3 linked regions of the Azoarcus sp. KH32C genome follow. The protein of the gene in region 2 interacts with the protein of the main gene of each other region in a pairwise test. Links are inferred from orthologs where the notes say so. Each region holds a gene or a part of one and is shown on either strand. Other genes may lie near its edges.

What was found.
Region 1: the proteins of aceE (region 2) and nth interact in binary tests that used the Escherichia coli proteins (3 or more experiments, as listed by UniProt). The link is inferred for Azoarcus sp. KH32C from one-to-one orthologs.
Region 3: the proteins of aceE (region 2) and AZKH_RS24330 interact in binary tests that used the Escherichia coli proteins (3 or more experiments, as listed by UniProt). The link is inferred for Azoarcus sp. KH32C from one-to-one orthologs.

The regions. Positions count from the first base shown.
Region 1 is NC_020516.1:2,009,815-2,015,958, reverse strand. What follows is about bases 977-3,715. They hold nth (endonuclease III), read left to right. Parts: upstream 977-1,899; coding sequence 1,900-2,532; downstream 2,533-3,715. Other genes in these bases: AZKH_RS08845 (PAS domain S-box protein), read left to right, coding at 3,081-3,715; AZKH_RS08850 (DUF1841 family protein), read left to right, coding at 2,555-2,980; AZKH_RS08860 (electron transport complex subunit E), read left to right, coding at 1,188-1,886; AZKH_RS08865 (RnfABCDGE type electron transport complex subunit G), read left to right, coding at 977-1,172. Outside these bases: AZKH_RS08870 (RnfABCDGE type electron transport complex subunit D), read left to right, coding at 1-513; more of AZKH_RS08865, read left to right, coding at 510-976; more of AZKH_RS08845, read left to right, coding at 3,716-5,489; AZKH_RS08840 (response regulator), read left to right, coding at 5,452-5,847; AZKH_RS08835 (Hpt domain-containing protein), read left to right, coding at 5,851-6,144. UniProt on the Escherichia coli protein: DNA repair enzyme that has both DNA N-glycosylase activity and AP-lyase activity. The DNA N-glycosylase activity releases various damaged pyrimidines from DNA by cleaving the N-glycosidic bond, leaving an AP (apurinic/apyrimidinic) site.
Region 2 is NC_020516.1:1,609,494-1,616,142, reverse strand. The notes cover bases 2,056-5,299. They hold aceE (pyruvate dehydrogenase (acetyl-transferring), homodimeric type), read left to right. Parts: upstream 2,056-2,429; coding sequence 2,430-5,099; downstream 5,100-5,299. Other genes in these bases: aceF (dihydrolipoyllysine-residue acetyltransferase), read left to right, coding at 5,121-5,299. Outside these bases: AZKH_RS07130 (PAS domain S-box protein), read right to left, coding at 1-614; AZKH_RS07125 (ABC transporter substrate-binding protein), read left to right, coding at 847-2,049; more of aceF, read left to right, coding at 5,300-6,649. UniProt on the Escherichia coli protein: Component of the pyruvate dehydrogenase (PDH) complex, that catalyzes the overall conversion of pyruvate to acetyl-CoA and CO(2).
Region 3 is NC_020548.1:329,808-336,212, forward strand. The notes cover bases 71-3,070. They hold AZKH_RS24330 (ATP-binding cassette domain-containing protein), read left to right. Parts: upstream 71-697; coding sequence 698-2,443; downstream 2,444-3,070. Other genes in these bases: AZKH_RS24325 (efflux RND transporter periplasmic adaptor subunit), read left to right, coding at 71-698; AZKH_RS24335 (ABC transporter permease), read left to right, coding at 2,440-3,070. Also shown: more of AZKH_RS24325, read left to right, coding at 1-70; more of AZKH_RS24335, read left to right, coding at 3,071-3,573; AZKH_RS24340 (ABC transporter permease), read left to right, coding at 3,573-4,682; hppD (4-hydroxyphenylpyruvate dioxygenase), read left to right, coding at 4,770-5,849; AZKH_RS24350 (DUF3025 domain-containing protein), read right to left, coding at 5,782-6,405. UniProt on the Escherichia coli protein: Part of the ABC transporter complex YbhFSR that could be involved in efflux of cefoperazone. Probably responsible for energy coupling to the transport system.

The sequences.
Region 1 (6,144 bases), 400 kb from region 2 along the record:
GCGACGGCGCTGGATGCGATGCGGACCGGCCTGCGCTCGGGCGGCGGCACCGTTGCCACCATTCTTTCCGAAAAGGCCTTCGGCCAGTTCGGAAGCCGTGGATGGGAATGGCTCTCGCTCGGGTATCTTGTCGGCGGACTCTTTCTCCTGGCCCGACGGATCATCACCTGGCACATGCCGGTCGCCTTCCTCGCGACGCTTGCGCTCATCGCGGGCGCGTTCTGGCTGGCCAATCCGGGGCAGTTCCCGTCACCACTCTTCCATCTGGCGAGCGGGGGCACGATGCTGGCGGCCTTCTTCATCGTGACGGACCCGGTCTCCGGCGCGACGACGCCGCGCGGCAAACTGATCTTCGCGGCCGGCATCGCGATCCTGACCTATTTGATCCGCGCGTTCGGTGCCTTCCCGGACGGGATTGCCTTCGCCGTCCTGCTGATGAACATCTGCGTTCCACTGATCGACATGAAGACGCAACCGCCGGTATTCGGCCACCGCGAGGACAAGGCGCGATGAGCGAACGCTACACCGCCGGCCGGACCTCGGCACGGACCGCAAGCATCCTGGTGCTATTCACGATCGCCTTCACCGCACCGATGGCCGCGACCTACAACGCCACGCGGCCGGCAATCGAAGCGTCCGCGCAGGAAGGCAAGATGCGGCTGATCAACGAGGTGCTGCCGCCATCCACCTACGATAACGCGCTGCTCGACGACTACGTCACGCTCGGACCGACGCCGCAGCTCGGCCTCGATCAGGGCGGACGGGTGTATCGCGCGCGACGTGGCGGCGCTCCTGCCGCTCTGGTCCTCGAAACGATCGCGACCGACGGCTACGCGGGACGCATCCAGCTCGTCGTCGCCGTGGCAGCCGAAGGGACGCTGAGCGGCGTTCGGGTCGTCACGCACAAGGAAACGCCGGGCCTTGGCGACTACATCGATCCACGCAAGGACCGGAGCAAGGACAAGCCCTGGATCGGGCAGTTCGCGGGCCTCTCGCTGGATGGAGTGGGCCCGGAGAAATGGTCGCTTGGCAAGGATGGGGGCGCTTTCGCCTATCGGGTCGGAGCGACCATCAGCGCGCGCGCGGTGACGAACGCCACGCGGCGGGCGCTGGAGTTCGCCCGCACGCATCGGGATGCACTGTTCGCCGCTCAACCGGGCGCGACACTCTGACGAAGGATCTTCGCGATGAATCTCGAACGCTTTCGTGAAAGTGCCTGGAACGGCCTGTGGCGGCAGAACACGGGCCTGGTGCAGTTGTTGGGCCTGTGTCCGATCCTTGCGATCAGCACCAGCGTGGTCAATGCGACGAGCCTTGGCCTCGCGACGGTGCTGGTGATGGCAATGTCCAACCTCGCCGTGGCCTCGCTGCGCAATCTCATCCCCTACGAGATCCGCATTCCGGTATTCATCCTGATCATCGCGTCCCTCACGACGATGGTCGACCTGGCCTTCAACGCCTACTTCCATGACCTGTATCTCGTGCTCGGCATCTTCATCCCGCTGATCGTCACGAACTGCATCGTGCTCGCGCGCGTGGAAGCCTTCGCGGCCAAGAACGATCCGCTCTCCTCGACCGTCGACGGCGTCATGATGGGACTGGGCCTCGTCTGCCTGCTGGCCGTGCTCGGCGGGCTGCGCGAGCTCGCGGGCAACGGAACACTGTTCGCCGGCATCGAGATGATCGTCCCCGGGGCCTCGGCGATTGCCGTATTGGGCAAGGACTATCCGGGCTTCCTGATCGCGATCCTGCCGCCCGGTGCGTTCTTCACGCTCGGATGCCTGATCGCCCTCTCCAACTGGATCCGCAGCCGCGCGGCACAGCGCAAAGCGGCCGGCCCGGGAACCGACGATCGCAGCCTCGCGACCGCCAAGGCTGCTTCGTGAGCCGCCGATGACGATGAAGCGCGACGCCATTCGCGAATTCTTCCGCCGGCTTGCCGAGGCGAATCCGACGCCGACCACGGAACTGGAATTCGGCACGCCCTTCCAGTTGCTGGTGGCTGTCGTGCTGTCGGCGCAGGCGACGGACAAGAGCGTCAATCTGGCTACGCGCGGCCTGTTCGCCGCCGCGCCGACGCCGGAAGAGATGATCACGCTGGGCGAGGAAGGCGTCGCGAGCCATATCAAGACGATCGGCCTGTACCGCAACAAGGCGAAGAACGTCGTCGCGCTGTCGCGCCTGCTGCTGGAACGCCACGCCGGCGAAGTCCCCGCCAACCGCGAAGCACTCGAAGCCCTGCCGGGAGTCGGGCGCAAGACCGCGAACGTCGTGCTCAACACGGTGTTCCGTCAGCCGGTGATGGCCGTCGACACCCATATCTTCCGAGTCGCCAACCGCACGGGGCTGGCGCCGGGCAAGGACGTACTGGCCGTCGAGGAGGCGCTGATGAAACGGGTGCCGAAGGAGTACCTGCTCGACGCCCACCACTGGCTGATCCTACACGGCCGTTACGTGTGCACAGCCCGCAAGCCGCGCTGCCCGGAATGTGTTGTACGCGACCTGTGCGAATTCCGGGACAAGACCGCCTGACCCATCATCAACCGAGGGAACAATGTTCAATCCAACCCGCGATGAAGTCCGGAAATTCTTCATCGAAAGCTGGCGCAAGTATCGCGCCCAGGAAGTGCAGACGCCGCTCGAGCACATGGCGACCGACCTGATCCAGCTGCATCCCGAATACCACGCGCTGCTCGATGACCCCGATTCGGTCGCAAGGGAGTTTTCGCCTGACGACGGCCAGATCAACCCCTTCCTCCACCTGTCACTGCATCTGGCAATCGCCGAGCAGTTGTCGATCGACCAGCCGCCTGGGCTGCGCGCCGCGTTTGAAGCCTGCCTGCGGCAGCGGGACGACCAGCACCAGGCGCTGCACGACGTGCTTGAGTGTCTCGGCGAAACCATGTTCAACGCACAGCGCAACAACGCCCAGCCGGACGGCCAGGCCTATGTAAGCTGCGTACTGCGTCGCGCCCGCTGATACCCAAGGTGAGCAAGGCGAACCACTTCGCATTGGACCCGCACTACAATGACAGCATAGTCGGAGCGCCAGCCCCGCCTTGACCTGACCGGGAGCCCAGATGCAAGTCCCGCCCATGCCGCCCGACGAAGCGCAGCGCCAGGAGGCCCTGCGCACGCTGGACTTGCTCGACACACCGCCCGAGGAGCGCTTCGACCGGATCACGCGGATCGCGCGGCGACTTTTCGACGTGCCCATCGCGCTGGTCAGTCTCATCGACCACGACCGCCAGTGGTTCAAGTCCCGCCAGGGACTGGACGCGACCGAAACGCCGCGCGACATCTCGTTTTGCGGCCACACGATCCTGGCACCGGACATCTTCGAGGTTCCGGACGCCTTTGACGACCCTCGCTTCGCGGACAACCCGCTGGTCGCAGGGCCTCCGAACATCCGTTTCTACGCCGCGGCGCCGCTTTCCACCCAGGACGGTTACCGCGTCGGAACACTCTGCCTGATCGGCTGCGCGCCGCGTCGCCTCGACGCCGAAGAACGCGCGCTGTTGCGCGACCTGGGCAATCTCGTACAGGGCGAATTCGGCCGCACCCGCCTCGAAGAAGCGATCGGCGCGCTGCGTGGCCACGAAGAGCGGCTGCGGGCGATCGTGAATACCGCCAACGACGGAATCATCACGATCGGCGAAGGCGGCATCGTCGAATCCTTCAATCCGGCCGGCGCGACCATCTTCGGCTACGAGCCCGCCGAGGTCATCGGCCGCAACGTCAACATGCTGATGCCGGAACCGTTTCGCAGCGAACACGACGGCTATATCCGCCGACTGATCAGGACCCGCGTGCCGCACGTGATCGGAACCGGGCGCGAAGTGGTCGGCCGGCGCAAGGATGGCACGGAATTTCCGATGGATCTCTCGGTCAGCGAGTCCGTGCTCGGGGAGCATCGATTCTTCACGGGCATCGTGCGCGACATCAGCGCGCGCAAGGAGGCCGAGCGCATCAAGAAGGAATTCATCTCGACGATCAGCCACGAACTGCGCACGCCGCTGACGTCGATCCGCGGCTCGCTCGGTTTGATCGCCGGCGGGCTGGCCGGGGCGCTGCCGCCGCAGGCCGCCAGGCTCATCGACGTCGCTCACCGGAACAGCGAACGGCTCGTGCGGCTGATCAACGACATCCTCGACATCGACAAGGTCGAGTCCGGAAAGATGAATTTCGCCTTCGGTGCGCAGCCGCTGCTTCCGCTGATCCGGCAGGCGATCGAGGCCAATCGGGCCTATGCGGAAGAGCTCGGCGTGAAAATCGAACTGACCGGCGACCCGACCGAAGCCAGCGTTTACGCAGACCCCGACCGTCTGGCACAAGTCCTTGCCAACCTGTTATCAAACGCCGCCAAGTTCTCGCCTCCGGGCAGCACGGTGGAAGTTTCGTTGGAGCGATGTAAGGGCTCGGCCCGGGTGAGCGTCCGCGACCGGGGCCCGGGTGTCCCCGACACCTTCCGCGAGCGCATCTTCGAGAAATTCTCCCAGGCGGATGCCTCGAACACGCGCCAGAAGGGTGGCAGCGGGCTGGGATTGGCCATCACGCGCTCGCTCATCGAAGGGATGGGCGGACGCATCGGCTACGACAGCTCCAGCAGCGGAGCGTGCTTCTGGTTTGAACTGGCCGCCCTGCCCCACAACGAGCCCTTCGGCGACAAAGGCGGCGAGGACGCCTCGCGCATCCTCATCTGCGAAGACGATCCGGACGCCGCAGCGCTGATCCGTTACATGCTCGAGGAAGCCGGGTATCGCGCCGACATTGCGGTCGACGCCGAGCACGCCAGGCGGATGCTGGCCGGCAACCACTACGACGCGATGACCCTCGACATCGCCCTTCCCGACCAGGACGGCATCGCCCTGATCCGGGAGTTGCGCGACATCGAAGCGCTTCACCACTTGCCCATCGTTGTCGTTTCCGCACGCGCGGACGAGGGCAAGGCCCGCCTGGGAGGCGGAATGGCCGTTGCGGACTGGCTGCAGAAGCCGATCGACCAACAACGGCTGCTACGAGTCCTGCGCAGCAGCGTGAGCACGGACGCGATCCGCGAAAGGCAGGCGGACAGCCCGCCGGCGCGGCAAAGAATCCTGCACATCGAGGACGATGCGGACGTCTTTAGCTTCATCTCCGAGCTGGCCAAGGACCTGGCGGACTTCGACCACGCTCCCGACCTCGATACCGCCCACCGCAAGCTGGCCGAACACGTCTACGATCTGGTCATCCTCGACTTCGCCCTACCGGACGGCTCGGGGTGGGAGCTCCTGCCGCTGATCTCCGCACAGACCCCACCGCCGCGCATTGTCGTCTTTTCGGCAAGCGACGTTTCGCAATACGACGCGCAACATTTTGCGGCCTGTCTGGTCAAGTCGAATACGGACAATGCACGCCTGCTCGGAACCTTGCAGGCGCAGATCCTCCAGAGTCTTCCTTCGGTGACGCGAAATGAGCATGAAGAACCTCAAGAAGATTCTCTACGTTGAAGACGAGCCGGACATCCGGCTGATCGCCGTGATGGCACTCGAATCGCTGGGTGGCTTCACGTTGGAGTCGTGCGAATCCGGTCGCGAAGCGGTCGCGAAGGCGCCGGAGTTTTCGCCGGATCTGTTGCTGCTCGACGTCATGATGCCGGGCATGGACGGGCCGACGACATTGCTCGCGCTGCGCGACCTGCCCGGTCTCGCCGACACGCCCGCGGTGTTCATGACCGCAAAGGTCCAGTCTCAGGAAATCGACGAATATCTCGAGCTGGGTGCCGTCGACGTCATTGCCAAGCCCTTCGATCCGATGACTCTTGCCGCCCGGATAGAAGACATCTGGCGGCGCGCCCAGGAGCAATGAACCATGGCAGACGATCTCCTCGCCGCGAAGATCGCCGTCCTCCAGCGGGCTTTCGTCGTGCAGCTTCCCGAGCGCATTCGGGCGCTCGACGACGCGCTGGCCAAGCTGGGACAGGACGAGGAAAGCGTGAAGGCCGTCCATGTGATCGTGCATAGCCTCGCCGGCGCCGGGGCCACCTTCGGCTGCCCCGAGGTCAGCACCGCGGCACGCGAGATGGAGCAAGCAATGTTTCCGAGCGGCATCGGCCATTCGAAGTTCGACCTCGCCGTGCATGCCCGTCTCCCCGCCCTCGTGGCA
Region 2 (6,649 bases):
GTGAGGCGGTACTTCTCGTCGAACCAACTCGGCACGAGGTGGCGCACCATGCGGTCGATCGAATAGACGCCGACGATCGCGCCGAGGAATTCGCGGCCATGACGCACCGGCACGTAGACCTCCAGCACCATGCGGTTACGCGGATTGACGTAAGCCTCGCCGTAGGCGGCGCGCCCCAGGTCGCGGGCGCGGTAGAAGGCGTCGGTCTGATTCGCGGACAAGGCGTCGCCGGTGAGCCAGTCGGTGGTGTCGAACGGCGCGGACCAGCGCACGACTTCCTCGGGCCCCACCCAGACGATGTTCACGAGTTCGCCGTTGTTGGCGATGTACTGGTTGGCGCGGACCTGAAAGCCGTCGAGATTCAACGCATCGGCGGCAAGATCACGGGCCGCCTGGCCGAGGAATTCCTCGGTCGCCTGCATGTGCAGACGCATCGTCTGCTCGGCCCACTGCACGTCGCGGGCGACGGCGTTGCGCTGGCTCTCGACGTCGCGCGCCTGCAGCAGCCAGACGAGCGCGAGCATCGTCAGCGCGAAGATGCCGACTGCGACGTAAGGGGCGGTCCAGTACCAGCGGGCCTGGCCGAGGCGGCCTGAGTCGGAAAAATGGGGCATCGAAATCGGGACTATCGGGAGAAACGGGACAGGCGCGTAAGAGCGCCGCAGATGCCTTGAGGGATTGTCGATGGCATCGCGCCGAGCGGCAATCGGGGTTTTTCCGTAGCGCCTCGCGGCCGGCAACCAGGAAACATCGTCCATGAACGGCTTGGGGTTTTCGCCAATTCTACGCTGCTGCCATCGGCCGTACATTGTGCGGCCATCCTTCTTCAACCCGAGTGATTCCAGCGTGCTGCGCCTCCTGGTTGCGCTTCTGTGCCTCGTATCCCTCGCGGAACCCTCCGTCGCGGCCGCCCCGGCGAGCCCTGCCGGCCCGCTCAGGATCGGCGTGTCCGGCCCCTTCACGGGCGGGTCGAGCCCGATGGGCATTTCGATGCGCGAGGGCATCCGCATCGCTGCGGCCGAAATCAACGCCGGCGGCGGCGTGCTCGGACGCCCGGTCGAACTCGTCGAACGCGACGACGAAGCACGCAACGAGCGCGGCGCCCAGGTCGTGCAGGAACTCATCGACCGCGAACACGTCGTCGCAGGGCTCGGCATCGCCAACACTGGCGTCGCGCTCGCGAGCCAGCGCTTCTACCAGCAGGCGCGCATTCCGATCGTTACTTCGGTGGCGACCGGATCGCTGATCACCAAACAGTTCCTGCCGCCGCAGCACCCGGACAACTTCGTCTTCCGCGTCTCGGCGAGCGACACGCTGCAGGCGGCGATGATCGTCGCCGAGGCCGTCGACCGCCGCGGCATCAGGCGCGTCGCGATCTTCCACGACGCGACCAACTACGGCCAACTCGGCCGCGAGGACCTCGAAAGGACGCTCAGCGAGCGCAACATCGTGCCGGTCGCCGTCGAGCGCTTCCAGATCCCGCAGCCCGACATGAGTTCGCAGCTGCGCCGGGCGCGCCAGGCGGGCGCCGAGGCGATCCTCACCTACGGCATCGGCCCCGAGCTCGCGCAGATCGTCAACGGCATGGCCCGCCTCAACTGGCATGTGCCGCTGATCGGCAGCTGGACGCTCGCGATGTCGAACTTCATCGACAATGCCGGCCCCAACGGGGAAGGCGCCCGCATGCCGCAGACCTTCATCCCCGAGCCGACGACGCCTCGCCGCAAGGCCTTCCTCGACGCATGGAAAAACGCCACCGGAAGCGCGCGCATTCCGGTCCCACCGGCCGCTGCGCAAGGGTATGATTCCATGCTTCTGCTCGCGGCCGCGATCCGTCAGGCCGGCAGCACCGACGGCGATCGAATCCGCGAGGCGCTCGAAAACCTGCAAGAAAGGGTCGAGGGGGTCATCATGACTTACAACCGCCCGTTTTCGAAGGAACGCCACGAGACCATCAACAGCGTCCATGACATATTCATGGGCGAAGTGCAGAATGGGCGAGTCGTGTTCGCCTACGACGAGGACCGCCGCCGGGCATCGCGCCAATGATGCGCGCGGCATCCGCCGCTTTTCCTGATCGGCCGGGAGAAAATCCTCTCCCTCCCTCTCCATCTCCCGGCCGATTTTTTTCCGCTTTTCCGCGCTTTCTTGATTTTCCCCGTTTTGGGCGCCTTCGCAGGCGCCCGTTGGCGTTCGCTCGCCTCCTTTGCGGCCGCCCGCTTTGGACGTTTTTCCGCCAACCACCGAACGGCCGCGTCATCGTCTGCGCAGCGTTCGGGGAAAAAAGTTATTGCGCATCCTGAAAAGTGATTTTATAGTGTGAAAACCGTCGCTGATCATCGGAATCGGCAACTCACGGTTTTAACTTCGCCCGCTTCACGAAAGCGGGATTCGCTAACAGCTGGGCTCAACGTTTGAGGAGACAGAGCATGGCCGCGACACCCAACGTAACGCTGCAATCGGACCCCGACACCCTGGAAACCCAGGAATGGCTGGACGCCCTCCAGGCCGTCGTCGCCAATGAAGGCCAGGACCGCGCGCATTTCCTGATCGAGAAGCTGATCGAGGCCGGCCGCGAGGAAGGCATCGACATCCCCTACTCGGCAACGACCCAGTACATCAACACCATCCCCGCCGCACAGCAGCCGAAGTACCCGGGCAACCCGGACATGGAGATCAAGCTCCATTCGTACATCCGCTGGAACGCGATGGCGATGGTCGTTCGCGCCAACAAGCACACCAACGTCGGCGGCCATATCGCATCGTTCGCGTCCGCGGCTGCGCTCTACGACGTGGGCTTCTCGCACTTCTGGCGCGCCCCGACCGCCGAGCACGGCGGCGACCTGATCTTCTTCCAGGGCCACTCGGTCCCCGGCGTCTATGCACGCGCCTTCATGCTCGGTCGCCTGACCGAAGACCAGATGGACAGCTTCCGCCAGGAAGTCGACGGCAAGGGCATCTCGTCCTACCCGCACCCCTGGCTGATGCCGGACTTCTGGCAGTTCCCGACCGTGTCGATGGGCCTCGGCCCCCTGTGCGCGATCTACGCCGCGCGCTTCATGAAGTACATGGATTCGCGCGACATGGCCAAGGCGCAGGACCGCAAGGTCTGGGCCTTCCTCGGCGACGGCGAGACCGACGAAGTCGAATCGCTGGGCGCGATCGGCATGGCCGCGCGTGAAAAGCTCGACAACCTGGTCTTCGTGATCAACTGCAACCTGCAGCGTCTGGACGGCCCGGTGCGCGGCAACGGCAAGATCATCCAGGAGCTGGAAGCGGAATTCCGCGGCGCCGGCTGGAACGTCATCAAGCTCGTGTGGGGCACGCACTGGGATTCGCTGCTCGCCCGCGACACCAAGGGCCTGCTGAAGAAGCGCATGATGGAATGCGTCGACGGCGAGTACCAGACTTTCAAGGCCAAGGACGGCGCCTACGTGCGCGAGCACTTCTTCAACACGCCGGAACTGAAGGCGATGGTCGCCGACTGGACCGACGAGGAAATCTGGCGCCTGAACCGTGGCGGCCATGACCTGTTCAAGATCTTCTCCGCCTACAAGGCAGCGGTCGAGCACAAGGGCCAGCCGACGCTGATCCTCGCCAAGACCGTCAAGGGCTTCGGCATGGGCCAGGCCGGCGAGGCGATGAACATCTCGCACCAGCAGAAGAAGCTCGACGAAGAGGCCATCCGCCGCTTCCGCGACCGCTTCGACATCCCGGTGCCGGACGACAAGATCGCCGAACTGCCCTACCTGAAGTTCGCCGAGGACTCGCCCGAATACAAATACATGATGGAGCGCCGCGTGCAACTCGGCGGCTTCCTGCCGCAGCGCCGCCGCAAGGCCGATCCGCTGCCGGTGCCCGCGCTCGACAACTTCGCCGCGCTGCTGAAGGCCTCGGGCGAAGGCCGCGAGCTGTCGACGACGATGGCGATCGTGCGCATCATGAACACCCTGCTCAAGGACAAGCAGATCGGCCGCCACGTCGTGCCGATCGTCCCGGACGAGTCGCGCACCTTCGGCATGGAAGGCATGTTCCGCCAGTACGGCATCTGGAACCAGGAAGGCCAGAACTACGTGCCGGAAGACCATGACCAGCTGATGTTCTACAAGGAATCGAAGACCGGCCAGGTGCTGCAGGAAGGCATCAACGAAGCCGGCGCGATGGCCGACTGGATCGCCGCCGGCACCGCGTACTCGGTGCATGGCGTGCAGATGGTGCCCTTCTACATCTTCTATTCGATGTTCGGCCTGCAGCGCACGATGGACCTGTGCTGGGCGGCTGCGGACCAGCGTACCCGCGGCTTCCTGATCGGCGGCACCGCCGGCCGCACCACGCTGAACGGCGAAGGCCTGCAGCACGAAGACGGCCACAGTCTCGTGATGGCCAACATGATCCCGAACTGCGTCAGCTACGACCCGACCTTCCAATACGAAGTCGCGGTGATCGTGCAGGACGGCATGCGCCGGATGTTCGCCGAGCAGCAGGACGTGTACTACTACATCACGGTGATGAACGAGAACTACGAGCATCCCGAGATGCCTGCCGGCGCCGAAGCCGACATCGTCAAGGGCATGTACGCGTTCCGTAAGGGCGGTGAAGGCAAGCTGCGCGTGCAACTGCTCGGTTCCGGCACGATCTTCCGCGAAGTCATCGCCGCGGCCGACCTGCTGAAGAACGACTGGGGTGTCGAGTCCGACATCTGGGGCTGCCCGAGCTTCAACGAACTCGCCCGTGACGGCCAGGATGCCGAGCGCTGGAACATGCTGCACCCGATGGAAGCGCCGCGCCTGTCGCATGTCGCGAAATGCCTGAAGGACGCGACCGGCCCGGTGATCGCCTCGACCGATTACATCAAGATGTTCGCCGAGCAGATCCGTCCCTTCGTCAAGGGCACCTACGTGACGCTGGGCACCGACGGCTTCGGCCGCTCCGACACCCGCGAGAAGCTGCGCCACTTCTTCGAAGTGGATCGCCACTGGGTCACGGTTGCCGCGCTGAAGGCGCTCGCCGACGACGGCCTGATCGAGCGCGAAAAAGTGGCCGCCGCGCTGCTGAAGTACAACCTCGATCCCAACAAGCCGAACCCGATGAGCGTCTGAGAGAGCGAGGGAGACTAGAACATGAGCCAAATCATTGAAGTGAAAGTCCCGGACATCGGCGATTTCGACGCGGTGCCGGTCATCGAACTGTTCGTGAAGGTGGGCGACACCATCAAGGTCGACGACGCGATTGCGACGCTCGAATCGGACAAGGCGACGATGGACGTGCCGTCGTCCGCCGCGGGCGTGGTCAAGGAAGTGCTGGTCGGCGTCGGCGACAAGGTCTCGGAAGGCGTCGCGCTGATCAAGGTCGAGACGGCCAACGGCGCGAAGGCCGAAGCGCCTGCCGCTGCGCCGGCGCCCGCTGCCGCCCCTGCCCCGGCTGCTGCCGCTCCGGCACCAGCCTCTGCTCCGGCTGCAGCACCTGCCGCCGCCGCAGGCCCGGTCGAAGTCGCGGTGCCGGACATCGGCGACTTCTCGGAAGTGCCGGTGATCGAGCTCTTCGTGAAGGTCGGCGACACGATCAAGGTCGATGATGCGATCGCGACGCTCGAATCCGACAAGGCGACGATGGATGTGCCGTCGTCCGCCGCCGGCGTCGTCAAGGAAGTGAAGGTCAAGGTCGGCGACAAGGTGTCGATGGGCACGGTGTTGATCGTCGTCGAAGGCGCTGGCGCCGCGCCGGCCGCGGCCGCTGCTCCGGCACCGGCTGCCGCTCCGGCTCCGGCCTCGACCCCGTCGGGCGCGGTCCCGGCTGCATCGACCGCGGCGTTCAGCCAGTCGGCACTGTCCGCGCCGCCGCAGGGCGCCGCCCCCGCGGCCCCGTCGGCCGTCACGCTCGGCGGCAAGGTCCACGCGAGCCCGTCGGTGCGCGCCTACTCGCGCGAACTGGGCGTCGATCTCGCCCAGGTCAAGGCGACCGGTCCGAAGGCCCGCATCCTGAAGGAAGACGTCACCGCCTTCGTGAAGGGCGCGATGCAGACCGGCGTCGTTCCGGGCAAGGCCGCCCCGGCTGCCGCGGGCGCGAGCCTGGGCGGCGGGCTGGACCTGCTGCCTTGGCCGAAGGTCGATTTCTCGAAGTTCGGTGAGATCGAATCCAAGCCGCTGTCGCGCATCAAGAAGATCTCCGGCCAGAACCTCGCCCGCAACTGGGTGATGATCCCGGCCGTGACCTATCACGAAGACGCCGACATCACCGACCTCGAAGCCTTCCGCGTCCAGATGAACAAGGAGTATGAGAAGTCCGGCAAGAAGCTCACGATGCTGGCCTTCATCATCAAGGCGTCGGTGCGCGCGCTGCAGCAATTCCCCGAGTTCAACACTTCGCTCGACGGCGACAACCTGATCTACAAGAAGTACTTCAACATCGCGTTCGCCGCCGACACGCCGAACGGGCTCGTCGTGCCGGTGATCAAGAACGCCGACAAGAAGAGCGTGTTCGAGATCGCCGCCGAATCCGGCGAGCTCGCGAAGAAGGCGCGCGACGGCAAGCTCGGCCCGGCCGACATGTCCGGTGCGTGCTTCACGATCTCCAGCTTGGGCGGCATCGGCGGCACCTACTTCGCGCCGATCGTCAATGCGCCGGAAGTCGCGATCCTCGGCGTCAACAA
Region 3 (6,405 bases), on a different replicon or contig from region 2:
TCAGGCGCGCGGCCGCCGAGCGCGACGCCGCCCAGGCCGCGGCGCGCGACGCGCACCAGTTCCATGAGCGCCAGCTCGATCTGGTCGCCAGGCACTTCGTTTCCCAGCAGCAGGCCGACAGCGCGAAGAACGCCCTGGATGGCGCGCTGCAGCGGCTAAAAGCGGCCGAGGAAGCCTACCGGCTCGCGGTCCTCGGGCCGCGCAAGGAGGACCTCGCTACCGCAGAGGCGACGCTGACGGCACAGAATTCCGCGATTGCGGGCCTGATGCACGACATCGCCGAAGGCGAGCTGTTCGCTTCCGACGACGGCGTGATCGAAAACCGCGTTCTGCAGCCGGGGGACATGGCCTCGCCGCAAAAGACCGTGCTCACGGTCGCGTTGACGGACCCGGTCTGGGCCCGCGTCTATCTCCCCGAAAAGGCCCTGGGCCGCGTGCCCGCGAGCGCCCGAGCCACGATCACCACCGACAGCCACCCCGACCGCAAGTACGCGGGCTGGGTCGGCTTCGTCTCGCCGACGGCGGAATTCACGCCGAAGAACGTCGAGACGCCGGAACTACGCACGAGCCTCGTCTATCAGGCGCGCGTCTTCGTGTGCGACGGCAAGGAGGAGCTGCGTCAGGGCATGCCGGTGACGGTCACCATCGCCTACGACCAGCCGCCCCCCGAGGGGAGACCCTGCGCGAAGGGCCAGTGATGCCCGACGACGCCGTCCTTGCCGCTGCGGACCTGCATAAGTCCTTCCGGGCCGGCGGCCGCGTCGTGACGGCCCTCGACGGCGTCAGCCTGCGCGTCCGTGCCGGTTCGGTCACCGGCCTGATCGGCCCCGACGGCGCCGGCAAGACCACCTTCATGCGGCTCGCGGCCGGCCTGCTCGTCCCCGACGCCGGGCATGTCACCGCGCTCGGGCTCGACTCGACGCGGGACGCGCTGAGGGTTCAGGCCGCACTCGGCTACATGCCTCAACGCTTCGGCCTCTACGAGGATCTGACGGTCCAGGAGAACCTCGATCTCTACGCCGACCTGCAAGGCATCCCGCCGCCGGCGCGCGCCGAACGCTACGCGGAACTGATGCATATGACCGGCCTCGCGAGATTCACCCAGCGCCTCGCCGGCCAGCTCTCGGGCGGCATGAAACAGAAGCTCGGCCTCGCCTGCACGCTCGTGCGCGCGCCCCGTCTGCTGCTTCTCGATGAGCCGACCGTGGGCGTCGACCCGGTGTCGCGCCGCGAGCTATGGGCCATCCTCGACCGGCTCGTGCAGAACGAAGGCATGAGCGTGCTGCTCTCCACGGCCTACCTCGACGAAGCCGAGCGCTGCGCGGAGGTGATCCTCCTCCACGACGGGAAGGTGCTCGAACAAGGCCCGCCCGCCTCGATGAGTGCGCGCATGAAGGGGCGCACCTGGGCGGTGTCGCGACCGGGCACACACCACCGCGACCTGCAGGCCGAACTGGACGGGCAAGCGGGCATCGTCGACGCGCTCGTCCAGGGGGAGCACGTGCGGGTCGTGACGACCGGCACTGCGCTGCCGCAGGCGATCGCGGAAGATCCGGCCATCGACGCGCGCCCGGTGCCGCCGCGCTTCGAGGACAGTTTCATCGATCTGCTGCGCGGCGGCCAGGACCGGCGTGTCCATTCGCCGCGGATGAACGGCACGATGCAGGAAGGAAGCGCCGACGGCGACGAACCCGTCATCCGCGTGACGGGGGCGAAGCGCCGCTTTGGCAATTTCTGGGCGGTGGACGGGGTCGATTTCGAGATCCGCCGTGGCGAGATCTTCGGCCTGCTGGGCGCCAACGGCGCCGGCAAGACCACCACCTTCCGCATGCTCTGCGGCCTGCTGCCGGCGAGCGCCGGGCATCTGGAGGTGGCCGGGCTCGACCTTCGCCGCGCGGCTTCCGCGGCACGCGCGCGCATCGGCTACATGTCGCAGAAGTTCTCGCTTTACGCGAACCTCAGCGTCGCCCAGAACCTCGACTTCTTCGCCAGCGCCTACGGCCTCGTCGGCACCGCCCGCCAGGAGCGCATCGCCTGGGCGCTCGAAGAGTTCGCGCTCGCGACGACGGCCGACCAGATCAGCGGCGACTTGTCGCTCGGCTACAAGCAGCGTCTTGCGATGGCCTGCGCCCTGATGCACCGGCCCGAGATCCTCTTTCTCGACGAGCCGACCTCCGGCGTCGATCCGCTCGCCCGGCGTGAGTTCTGGCAACGCATCAATGCGCTGGCCCGTGAAGGGGTGACGGTGCTCGTGACCACCCATTTCATGGAGGAAGCGGAATACTGCGATCGGCTCGCGATCATGGCCGCCGGCCGCATCCTCGCGACCGACGAGCCGGCAGCGATCAAGGCCCACGCAAGAAGCCCGCAGCACCCCGAGCCCAGTCTCGAGGATGCCTTCATCGAGCTGATCGAGGCCTCGTCGACCGAGGAGGCAGCATGAGCGAAAACCGGGGCGGAGCCGCGATGCGCGTTAGAGGCCTGGTCCGCAAGGAGTTCCTGCAGATCATGCGGGATCCGAGCAGCATCGCGATCGCCTTCCTGATGCCGATCTTCCTGCTGATGCTCTTCGGCTTCGGCGTATCCCTGGACGCGGACCACGTGCCGATCGCGGTGGTGGCGGAAGCCCCTTCCAAGGACAGTGCCAACTTCCTCGCCACGCTGCAGGGCTCTCACTATTTTGCAGTCCGGGTCGCGGACTCGATGCCCGTGGCCGAGCAGGCGTTGCGAGCCGGCGAGGTCAGGGCCATCGTCCGCCTGCGGGCGGACTTCTCGCGCCGGATGCGCCAGACCGACGGGGCGCCGATCCAGCTCGTCATCGACGGGGTCGATGCGAACACCGCCCGCCTCGTGGAGGGATACGTGAAGGGGGCATGGGGAACCTGGCTGGGAAGCCTCGCGGCCGCACGCGGCGAAGAGTTGGAGATGCCCGTCGATCTGCGACCGCGGATCTGGTTCAACAGCGAGCTCCGGAGTCGCAATTACCTCGTGCCCGGCCTCGTGGCCATCATCATGACGCTGATCGGCGCCCTGCTCACGGCTCTCGTCATGGCCCGCGAATGGGAGCGAGGAACGATGGAAGGACTCATGGTGACGCCGGTCAGCATGAGTGAGGTGCTCGTGGGCAAGCTCGTGGCCTACTTCATCCTCGGCACCGGGGGGATGCTGCTCACCGTGGGGCTTGCCGTGTGGGTCTTCGAGGTGCCCTTGCGGGGATCGTTCTGGGTCCTGTGGCTCTGTTCGAGCCTTTTCCTGCTCGCTGCGCTCGGCATGGGGCTGACGATCTCGACGCTGGCCCGCAACCAGTTCGTCGCCGGACAGATCGCCATCATCGCCACCTTCCTCCCGGCCTTCCTGCTCTCGGGCTTTATTTTCGACATCGGCAGCATGCCCCCGGTGGTGCAGGCAATCACGCACCTCATCGTCGCCCGTTATTTCGTATCGATCGTGCAGACCCTCTTCCTCGCCGGCAACGTGTGGTCGGTGATCGTTCCCAACGCGCTCGCGCTCGTCGCGATGGCGGCGATCTTCCTGACCGTCACCTGGCGCAATTCCCGCAAGCGGCTGGATTGATGCTGCAACGCATTCTCGCCCTCATCCACAAGGAGTTCCTCGCGCTGCTCAAGGACCCGAAGAGCCGCACAGTGCTCATCGTGCCGCCCCTGATCCAGTTGCTGGTGTTCGGCTACGCCGCGAGCTTCGACCTGAAGCAGATTCATTACGCCGTCTACAACGAGGACCGCGGCATCGCCTCGCGCGAGCTGCTGGCGCGCTTCACCGGCGCCCCCAGCTTCCGCCAGGTCGCCGAGATCCGGTCCGAAGCCGAAATCGCGCCCCTCGTCGACGCACGCGAAGTGCTCGTGACGATCCACGTGGGGCCGCGCTTCGGCGCAGACCTGGAGGCGGGGCGCCCTGCCCCCTTGCAGGTCATCATCGACGGCCGCAACTCGAACACCGCGATGATCGCGCTCAATTACGTGCGCACCGTCGTCGACCGCTTCAACGACGACTGGATCGCCGCGAGAGGCCTGCGCGGGCCGCCGGCACGCATCGAGGTCCGCGACTGGTTCAATCCGAACCTGGAGAGTCGCTGGTTCTTCATCCCCGGCATCATCGGCATGCTGACCTTGATGGTCACGATGCTGGTGACGGCGCTCACCGTGGCCCGGGAACGCGAACAAGGCACCTTCGACCAGCTGCTCGTCACCCCGCTGCGGCCCGCCGAAATCCTCATCGGCAAGACGGTGCCCGGTCTCGTCATCGGCATCATCCAGGCCACGGTGATCCTGCTGATCGCGACCCAGTGGTTCGAGGTGCCTTTCATGGGCCGCCTGCCGGTGTTCTACGGCGGGCTGCTCCTGTTCCTGCTCTCCGGCGTCGGCACCGGCCTGCTGATTTCGGCCCTCTCCGCCACCCAGCAGCAGGGCCTGCTGGGCGCCTTCCTGTTCATGGTCCCCGCCGTCATCCTGTCCGGCTTCGCGACGCCCATCGCCAACATGCCGCGGCTCGTGCAGCTCTTCACCTACCTCGATCCGCTGCGCTACTTCCTGATCATCCTGCGCAAGGTGTTCCTCGAAGGAGCGGGGATCGACATCCTGTTCGACCAGTTCTGGCCCATGGCGCTGATCGGTGCGGGCACGATGCTCCTGGCGGGCTGGCTGTTCCGGCATCGCATGTACTAGCCGCCTGCTCCGGTTCACGCCGATCGGTCGAACTGCCGCTCGCCGACGACGTCGACACTTCCATCAACGCAATCGGGAAGCACTGCCATGGCTGACCTCTTCGAAAACCCGCTGGGACTGATGGGCTTCGAGTTCGTCGAGTTCGCATCGCCCACACCGAACGTCCTCGAACCGCTGTTCGAGGCGATGGGCTTCACGCTCGTCGCCCGCCACCGCTCGAAAGACGTCGTCCTCTACCGTCAAGGGAAGATCAACTTCATCATCAACAGCGAACCCCATAGCCTCGCCGCCTACTTCGCCGCGGAGCACGGCCCGTCGGCTTGCGGCATGGCGTTTCGCGTGCGCGATTCGCATCTCGCCTACCGCCGCGCGCTCGAACTCGGCGCGCAGCCGGTGGACATCCCGACCGGCCCGATGGAGCTGCGCCTGCCCGCGATCAAGGGCATCGGCGGCGCACCGCTGTACCTGATCGACCGCTTCAAGGACGGCGAATCCATCTACGACATCGACTTCCGCTTCGTCGAAGGCGTCGACCGCCACCCCGCCGGCCACGGCCTGAAGCTCATCGACCACCTGACGCACAACGTCTATCGCGGCCGCATGGCCTACTGGGCGGGCTTCTATGAGCGCCTCTTCAACTTCCGCGAGATCCGCTACTTCGACATCAAGGGCGAATACACCGGGCTGACCTCGAAGGCGATGACCGCACCGGACGGCAAGATCCGCATCCCGCTCAACGAGGAGTCGTCGAAGGGCAGCGGCCAGATCGAGGAGTTCCTGATGCGCTTCAACGGCGAAGGCATCCAGCACGTGGCGCTGCTCACCGACGACCTGCCTGCGACTGTCGACAAGCTGCGCGCCGCCGGCGTCCCGTTGATGACGGCACCGCCCGCCACCTACTACGAGATGCTCGACGAGCGCCTGCCCGGCCACGGCGAAAGCGCCGCCACCCTGCAGTCCCGCGGCATCCTGCTCGATGGCACGACCGAAGGCGGCAAGCAGCGCCTGCTGCTGCAGATCTTCTCGGAATGCGTGCTCGGGCCGGTGTTCTTCGAGTTCATCCAGCGGAAAGGCGACGAAGGCTTCGGCGAAGGCAACTTCAAGGCCTTGTTCGAGTCGCTCGAACGCGACCAGATCCGTCGTGGGGTGCTGAAGACCGAGGCTTGAGACTGGGCTCGCGCAGCGGCCTGAACTGGCGCACATCGCGGTAATACTCGCGCTCGGCGTTGTCGACAGTCACTCCCGGAACGCCGAGCAGTGGCAAGGGCAAGAGCCGGCGGGGCGACAGGTCTTCGAGTTGCTCCGTGAGATGCTGTGCGAGCCAGCGGTCGGCCTCCACCTGCTGTTCGTCCGGCGAAAGCGCGAGCCAATCGGCGTCGACGCCGCGGTAGATCGCCTTCGCGCAAAGGCCGAAGAAGGGTTGCCGCAGTTGGTCCCAGGTGCCGTGACCGAAGACGAGGAAGCGGGTCGTTGCCTGCAGTTCGCCCCTTCGCTCCCAGAACGCCTCTTCCCAACGGTGAGCCGCGAGCAAGGCCGGGATCTCCGGACTCGCCGACACGACGACGATGCCGCACTCGTCGAACTGCGTGAGCGCATCCCGACACGAACCGCGGCCGGGAAGGCCGGCTTCGCGACGCGCCGCGATCTGCGCGAGATGGAGCGCGTTGCAGGTCGCCTTCGTGCGCGGCCAGACGCACCACGCCATCGCGTTGAAGAAGTCGTG